Regions from separate parts of the uncultured Halopseudomonas sp. genome, predicted to be linked through region 2. Evidence: riboswitches for the same ligand, from Rfam matches in the RefSeq annotation. Region 2 holds a riboswitch; the other holds the start of a gene.
What was found. Region 2 has a riboswitch for thiamine pyrophosphate ahead of AAC076_RS13035 (sodium:solute symporter). Riboswitches for the same ligand answer to the same signal wherever they lie in the genome.
Positions count from the first base shown of each region.

Region 1: linked by a shared signal. The riboswitch ahead of thiC (phosphomethylpyrimidine synthase ThiC) and the one ahead of AAC076_RS13035 (sodium:solute symporter) in region 2 are both predicted to bind thiamine pyrophosphate.

Region 1 is NZ_CAXBOV010000007.1:68,847-73,268, forward strand. Features, by position in the region: gene AAC076_RS05145 (NUDIX domain-containing protein) at 1-93, opposite strand, end outside; gene thiC (phosphomethylpyrimidine synthase ThiC) at 166-2,049, opposite strand; TPP riboswitch at 2,122-2,222, opposite strand; gene AAC076_RS05155 (TolC family outer membrane protein) at 2,357-3,862, shown strand; gene waaA (lipid IV(A) 3-deoxy-D-manno-octulosonic acid transferase) at 3,931-4,422, opposite strand, start outside.
Region 2 is NZ_CAXBOV010000022.1:62,237-66,658, reverse strand. Features, by position in the region: gene AAC076_RS13045 (NAD(P)/FAD-dependent oxidoreductase) at 1-1,467, shown strand, start outside; gene AAC076_RS13040 (3-hydroxyacyl-CoA dehydrogenase) at 1,483-2,457, shown strand; TPP riboswitch at 2,526-2,652, shown strand; gene AAC076_RS13035 (sodium:solute symporter) at 2,642-4,018, shown strand; gene AAC076_RS13030 (D-hexose-6-phosphate mutarotase) at 4,034-4,422, opposite strand, start outside.

The DNA of each region.
Region 1 (4,422 bases), on a different contig from region 2:
ATGGCGGAGCGTGAGAATATCCATCCGGTAGAAACCGCTAAAGCCGGTTTCCCTGCGAATGATCTCCACATCGGCGCGTGTAAAAGTGTCCAACCAGAAGCCCCCAAGGCGATGTATGCGTTTGATTACCTAAACTCGCATACCTGCCGGGGCTTCGGCAAGGCTTCAGACCTTTTGATACAACTGTGAACCGCTGGATCTGAACTCCGCAGACTTGGCTTTCATACCCTCCTCCAACGCAAGATCGACTGCTTCAATGCGCTGGCCAGCCGCGTATTCACGGACCTCCTGAGTGATTTTCATCGAGCAGAACTTGGGCCCACACATGGAACAGAAGTGGGCGACCTTGGCCGAGTCCTTGGGCAACGTCTCATCGTGATAGCTGCGCGCCGTGTCAGGGTCCAGACCCAGATTGAACTGGTCTTCCCAGCGAAACTCGAAACGGGCCTTGGACAAGGCATTGTCGCGAATCTGTGCGCCAGGATGCCCCTTCGCCAGGTCTGCAGCGTGCGCCGCAATTTTGTAAGTAATAATGCCGGTTTTCACATCGTCACGATCCGGCAGCCCCAGGTGCTCCTTGGGGGTCACATAGCAAAGCATCGCACAGCCGAACCAGCCGATCATTGCGGCGCCAATACCCGAGGTGATGTGGTCGTAGCCCGGCGCTATATCCGTAGTCAAAGGCCCCAGGGTGTAAAACGGCGCTTCGTCACAGCATTCGAGCTGCTTATCCATGTTTTCCTTTATCAACTGCATTGGAACGTGACCGGGGCCCTCGATCATTACCTGAACATCATGCTTCCAGGCAATCTTGGTCAGTTCGCCAAGGGTTTCCAGTTCACCGAACTGGGCCTCGTCGTTGGCGTCGGCGATGGACCCCGGTCGCAGACCATCTCCCAGGGAGAAAGACACGTCGTATGCCTTCATGATTTCGCAGATATCTTCGAAATGGGTATAGAGAAAGCTTTCCTTGTGATGTGCCAGACACCACTTGGCCATGATCGAACCCCCGCGCGAAACAATGCCGGTGACACGCTTGGCCGTCATCGGGACGTAACGCAGCCGCACGCCAGCGTGGATGGTGAAATAATCGACGCCCTGCTCGGCCTGCTCTATCAATGTGTCGCGGAATATCTCCCAGGTCAGGTCCTCGGCAACGCCGTTGACCTTTTCAAGTGCTTGATAGATCGGCACGGTACCAATAGGTACGGGTGAGTTACGGATAATCCACTCACGTGTTTCGTGAATATTCTTGCCGGTGGACAGATCCATAATGGTGTCCGAACCCCAGCGTATACCCCAGGTCATTTTTTCCACTTCTTCTTCAATCGAAGAACCCAGCGCCGAATTACCGATATTGCCATTGATCTTGACCAGGAAATTACGCCCTATGATCATCGGCTCCAATTCCGGATGGTTGATATTGGCTGGAATGATCGCTCGACCCCTGGCCACTTCTTCACGAACGAATTCGGCCGTAATCTCCTGCGGCACTGACGCCCCAAAGCTCTGACCTGGGTGCTGATTAGCCAGCAATCCGGCATCACGCGCCTGCTGCAGCTTCATGTTTTCGCGAATAGCGATGTATTCCATCTCAGGGGTGATGATGCCCTTAAGCGCGTAATGCATCTGAGACACGTTACGACCTTTTTTCGCCCGACGAGGGTGCCGCACATGGGCAAAGCGCATCCTGTCCAGGGCCGGATCGGCCAGGCGCTGCCTGCCGAATTCGGAGCTAAGACCGGTAAGGATTTCGGTATCATCACGCTCTCCGATCCATGCACCACGCACGTCCGCCAGTCCAGCGCGCAGATCGATATTGACCTGCGGATCGGTGTAAGGGCCTGAGGTATCGTAAACGGTTACCGGCGCATTCTTCTCACCACCCAGGTCGGTGGGAGTGTCGGCAAGACTGATCTCACGCATAGGCACGCGGATATCCGGACGTGAGCCGGTTACGTAAACCTTGCGCGATTTCGGAAATGGCTGGGAAGCGGCGCCATCGGCGCCAGAGGTAAGAATGGCAATATCGGACTGCTGAAAACTCATTATTGTGCTCCGCTGCGTTGTGGTTCGCAGGGAACCGAAACGGCAGGCGGCACGGACCCCGAAGGTCTGCGGGCAGGCACGCATCTCGATTCCTACGCCGGTATAAACCGGATCAGGTTCAACGGGTATTATCTCAGCCCTCGGCAAAACCGCAGGCACCCCGTCAAGATGAGTAAAAAGCTTAACATACGCCCGCTGAGAGAGTGAGAAACACTTTGTTCCGCACCAGGCCCCAAGCATTGCTTGACCCCCAGCCGACATCTCCTTAGCCTTGGCTGATTATTTCTCCCATGCGAAGGAACTCTGCATGCTGCGCCCTCTGTACGTTGCCATTGTGCTGGCTGGAGTCTCAGGCCAGGCTGCCGCCCAGGCTGACCTGATGACCGTCTACCAAGAAGCCCTTCTATACAGTGCCGACCTGGCCGCAGCCGAGGCCGACACGCTCGCTCGACAGGAAGCCCTGCCCCAGGCACGCGCGTTGCTTCTGCCCAATATCAGCCTGGGCGCGGGTGTATCCCGTGAACGCATTGAGATAGAGAGCCAGGGAAACGACACCTACAATACCAACTATTACCAGGCGAACCTGACACAGCCGCTATTTAGGGCAGAGAGCTGGTTCAATTATCAGGCCGCCAAGTCGGTCAGCGCCCAGGCGATGGTTGAGTTTTCCGCAATTCAGCAGGACTTGATCATTGAAGTGGCGCAAGCCTATTTCAACGTACTGCGTGCATCGGATAATCTCGCGACCGCCCGAGCTGAAGAAGATGCTTTCGAGCGTCAGCTGGATCAGGCCAGGGAACGATTCGAGGTGGGTTTGTCTGCCCGTACAGATGTACTTGAAGCGCTGGCGGGTTACGATACCGCCCGGGCCACCCGGCTTACCGCACAGACCAATCTGACCGTCAGCTACCAGGCACTGACGCGCCTGACGCTGAGCGATTACGACAGCCTGGCAGGTATACGCCATGAAATGCCCATCATGCCGCCATTGCCGGCAGATCTGCAGGAGTGGGTAGATACCGCAGCGAGCCAGAATCTCAGCCTGCAAGCCAGTCGACTGGCGGTGGACACGGCGGCTGAAACACTGCGCGGCAGCAAGGCTACTTTTGCGCCTACCGTTGACGCCTTTGCCCGTTACAACCACAGCAGCGGCGGAGCCGAACTGGGTGGTGCACTTGGAGCCACCAACAGGAACGGCGATACGGAACAGGCCAGCATCGGTATCGAGGTGACCCTACCGCTGTTCATAGGCGGAAGCAGAAGCTCACAGGTGCGAGAGTCAGGCTACCGTCTGACCCAGAGTGAGCGCCTCAGCGAAGCCAGGTTGCGTGAGGTAGTGGAGTCGACCCGGAATCTTTTCCGCACGGTAACCTCCAGTGTCGAAGAAGTTGAAGCGCGCAGGCAGGCAATCATTTCTGCAAGGGCAGCACGTGATGCTACCCAGACCGGTTACGAAGTGGGTACGCGCAACGTGGTGGACGTCCTTGAGGCTGAGCGCAATCTGTTTCGCGCAGTCCGCGACTACAACACCACCCGGTACAATTACATTATTGATACGCTGCGTCTGAAGCAGGCAGCGGGCACATTGAGCCCTGAGGACCTGATAGAGCTCTCTCAGTGGCTTGATCCGCAATATAATCCCGACGAGGATTTCATTCCTCCCTTCAATGAGGAGGAGGTTCAGAGCATGTCAATGCAACGTCCCGCCGTTGAGCGAAGCGGTTCAGTTGAGCCCAATGGCCCGGTTGAACGCAGTGGCCCGTTCGACATGGACACGGACACAGCCAATGAACCTGTGCGCAGTACATTCTGATTGACGCTTGCCCCCGCTGATCAATCAGCGGGGGTGATGTCGGATCAGACATCCATCATTGCTTAGCCTCAAGCCCTCAGCCTGACGGCGATACCATCCAAAAGACGTTGCAGCGCCCCCTGATTGTCCCTAACCACAGTTAGACCCTTGGCACCTGTCTGCCTGGCTACCATAGGCTCACTCAACAGGTGTGTGACTGCCTCTGCCAACTCGGCCTGATCCTGCACACGCTGCAGTGCGCCTGCACCTTCGAGAAGCTCGCTGATCTCAGTGAAGTTGAACGAATGGGGACCAGAGAGAATCGGCAAACCCAGTGCCGCTGGCTCCAGATAATTATGGCCACCATGGGACACCAGCGAACCGCCAACAAAGGCTGCATCTGCGCAGGCATAAAACATCAACAGCTCGCCCATGCTGTCACCGAGCAGTACCTGATCTGCTCGCATAGGCGTCTCGCCGCTGCTGCGTCGGACACACTTCAGGTCTGCATCCTCAATCAGTCTGGCCACTTCGTTAAAGCGCTCCGGGTGACGGGGTACAAGAATAAGTAACGCGTCCGG
Region 2 (4,422 bases):
ATCATCGTTGGCGCGGGTCTGTCCGGTATCGGAATGGCCTGCCACCTCACACATACCTGCCCCGATAAACGCTTTGTCGTCCTCGAGAAGCGCGCCGCCATTGGCGGAACCTGGGATTTATTTCGCTACCCGGGCATACGCTCTGATTCGGACATGTTTACTTTCGGCTACAAGTTTCGGCCCTGGAACGAGCTTCAGGTTCTAGCTGGCGGTGACTCGATACGTGAATACATCCGCGAAACGGCTGAAGAGTTTCACATTACCGATAAAATCCATTTCAACACGGCCACAGAGCATGCTGACTGGTCGAGTGAAGACCAGCAATGGACAGTAACCACAACTGACGCCACCACAGGCGAACAAAAGATATACACCTGTAATTTCCTCGTTGGCTGTACTGGTTATTACAATTACGAAGCTGGCTATCTACCTGAGTTTCCTGGTGTGGACACCTTCAAGGGCACCTGTATTCACCCCCAGCATTGGCCTACTGATCTTGATTATGCCGGCAAGAAGGTTGTGGTGATTGGCAGTGGCGCAACTGCGGTTACGCTGGTTCCTGCGATGGCAGATACTGCCGAGCACGTCACCATGTTGCAGCGCTCGCCCTCCTACGTATTTTCCGTGCCAGGCCACGACAAGATTTCCGAAGTACTTGGCAAGTTTTTGCCGCAAAAATGGGTCTATAACATGGCCCGAAAACGCAATATCGTGATGCAGCGCTGGATTTACAAAGCTGCCAAACGCTGGCCTGACAAGACTCGGCAGGTATTACTCAAGGGTGTCAGCAAGAAGCTCGATGACCAGAGCAATATGAAACACTTCACGCCCAGCTATAACCCTTGGGATGAACGGCTTTGCGCGGTTCCCGATGCGGATCTGTTCGAAGCTATCAACAAGGGCAAGGCGTCCGTAGTGACGGATCATATCGATACCTTTACCGAGAAAGGTATCCGTCTCAAATCAGGTCAGGAGCTTGAGGCAGACATCATCATTACGGCAACGGGCCTGCAGATGCAGATGCTGGGTGGTATGCAGATAAGCCTGGATGGTGAGCCCTGCCCGCTCAACGAGCAGATGACCTACAAGGCGGTGATGATGCAGAACGTGCCGAATTTGGCATGGATTCTGGGCTACACCAACGCACCCTGGACGCTCAAGGCAGACATGGCCTCCTTGTACATCTGCAGACTGCTCGCGCACATGGAAGAAACCGGCAAGCAGGTTGCCGTCCCATTGGACAAGCATGGTCAGATTGAAAAAGACTCCATCATGGGTTCCCTGCAGTCCGGATATGTCCAGCGCGCCAACGGCATCCTGCCACGCCAGGGCCGCGCCCTGCCCTGGCGAATTCTGAACAATTACGAGCTCGACTCGGTATTGCTTCTCAAGGAGTCGCTCGATGATGGAGTCCTGACATTTGATCCTCCCATAACAACAAAAAGGGCAGCCAACCAGGCTGCCTGAGATTCGGAGACACCTATGACAAACACATTGAATAATCTGACTGTGCTGGGCGCAGGTGTACTGGGCGGCCAGATTGCCTGGCACAGCGCATTCAAAGGCAAGCGGGTCGTGGTTTACGATCTATTCGAGGAATCTCTGCAGCGTTGCCAGATGGCGCATCAACAATATGCTGCCATTTACCGGGCTGAGATGGGTGCAAGTGAAGCCATGATCAGCGAAACACAGGCTCGTCTCAGCTATAGCTGCAGCCTGGCTGATGCCGTTACCAATGCCGATCTGGTGATTGAGGCTGTACCGGAAATTCCGGAAACGAAAGTCGCTGTCTATCAGGAAATGGCTGCGTTGTTGCCGGCCCACACACTGGTTGCTACCAACTCGTCGACGCTGCTACCGGCTCAGTTTGCCAGTGCAACGGGCCGACCGGATAAATACTGCGCGCTGCACTTTGCCAACATGATCTGGAGTATGAATCTGGCTGAAGTAATGGCCCATGCAGGTACCGCAGAAAGCACCTTACGGGCTGTCACCCGGTTTGCCATTGAAATAGGCATGGTACCGATCCCGATCCAGAAGGAGCAGAACGGCTATGTGCTCAATACATGGCTGGTCCCTTTGTTGAATGCCACGCAGTCACTGGTTACCAATGGCGTATCTACTCCGGAATACATCGACCGGACCTATATGATTGCCAACCGAGGATGCGCTTTGGGGCCTTGCGGGATCATGGATATCATCGGCATGAAAACCTGCTTTGATGTCATGACTTACTGGGGTACAGAGAATCAGGATGCCCAGTTACTGGCCAATGCAACGTATATAAAGCAGCACTTTATCGACCAGGGCAAGCTTGGTTTGCAAACGGGTGAAGGTTATTACTGTTACCCGAATCCAGCCTATCAGGCTGCGGATTTTCTCGCCGTTCCGGATATGAGTGCCGTAGAGGAACTAGTCGCCCTTGTTCGTCCTCAAGCCCTCGCCGCCGTGAGCTGACAGCTTCCAGCTGTCGTCTACTGCCACTTTCTGTGGCAGTATTGGCGCGCGTTACCATAATCCCAATTTTTAGTCGCCAGGGGAGCCTGTCCGTCACGCGGACAGGCTGAGAACCAGCGTGCTGCATGCAGCCCGCCCAAACCCTGGAACCTGATCCGGATAATACCGGCGGAGGAAGTGCGACATGCCTTACCTGACCCTTGCCGTGCTGGGCACGGCGCTGCTCGTGTTCGTCTGGCTGGGCCTGCGCGCCCGAAGCAGCCATGCGGAACTCGATGACTTTCTTACGGCCCGCAATAGTCAGGGCGCTCAGGCCCTAGGACTCTCGTTTCTGGCTTCGGGAATGGGCGGGTGGATACTATTTGCGCCGCCGGAGGTAGGGGCGTTGGTTGGACCTGTGGGTCTGGCGGGTTACGCCATTGGTGCTGCCCTGCCCTTTCTTGTTTTCGCATTCTGCGGTCCGGCGATCCGCCGCTACCTGCCGCAAGGCAGCAGTATCGGAGAGTTCGCCCAGGCCTGTTATGGCGCCCTGGTGCGCCGCTGGGTGGCGGTGATTTCCCTGCTCTACATGCTGTGCTTTCTGATTGCCGAGCTCACTGCGATTGGCGCGATTACCGCCATGCTGTCGGATGTGAATCCGGCGCTGGTTATCATCGGCGTAGCAATCGCCACCCTCGTCTATACCGCCGGTGGCGGTTTGCGTGCGAGCCTGATGACCGACCGCTGGCAAGCCTGGCTACTTCTTGCCCTGTTGGTTGTGGTCGGTGCGGTAGCACTGCAGAGACTGCCCGAAGTGGATTCATCTCCGATCGCCCTGCCGGGCATTCCGGTCGGCAGCGCCCTGAGCGTGGCATTGACACTGATCATTGCCGTAACAGCGGCCAACCTTTTTCACCAGGGCTATTGGCAACGCGTATGGTCTGCCCGTGATGGAGCAGCGCTGGGTCGCGGAGCCTTGCTCGGCGGTCTTATAACCGTGATTGTAGTAGCCATTGTGGGCGCACTGGGTATCGCCGCAGCCATGAGCGGCACCGACTTGGGTAGCCCTCCAATTCCATTTTTTGCGTTGTTGATGGATGCGCCGGCCTGGTTGACGATTCCAGCACTTGTACTGGCTTTGACCCTCGTAGCGTCTTCGGTCGATACTCTGCAGAACGCCATCGCTTCTCTGGCAGTCACGGAAAAAAGCGGTCTCTCACTGACCAGTGCGCGCTGGATTACCGTGCTGTTGATGATTCCAGTAGTGCTCATCGCGCTGCAGGGGATCTCGGTACTGCGGCTGTTTCTGATCGCTGATCTGCTCTGCGCTACGGCGGTGGTTCCGGTACTGATGGGCTTGTGGAAGCGTATGGGTGCAACAGCAGCTGTAGGCGGCTGTCTAGCGGGATTAGTGGGCGCGGTGGCTCCCGGGTGGTTTACCGGCGGATCGTTTTCAGCCGGCCTGCTAGCTGCCAGCTTTCCAGGCGCAATTCCGACCTTGGCGCCTTTTCTGGGCGCGCTGCTCGCATCAAGCCTGGTAAGTGTGGCAATAGCATTGGTCTTGCCCGCCACGCGTAAATAAGACGGAACGCCTCTTTCAAGCGTGGCGGCTGATTCTTGCGCTCAGGCTGTGGGTCTGGCCTGGTTGCAGAATCTGCCTGTCGGGCCCTGCGTTGGCCGTCTCGATGCAAAGCATCTCCCGGTAGCCTTCTTCTGGAAAATGACCCAGGCGCCGGGATTTTTCTATCCATGGATTCCACAGCACCGTTGAACTGCTACCCGCACCTTCGACACTGACGATCTCGCCCGCCTCCTCAAGTTCTAAAATGCCAATGACTCCATGGTAAATCCGGTCGACCTCCTGCTGGAAACTGACAGGCCCGTTCTGGACGGCCTCACAACCGGTCAATTGGTCCAGATAAGTGATCTGGTCCAGACCCTTGACCTGGACCTGAGTAATGTCTGAAACCGGCAAATAGGTATGAA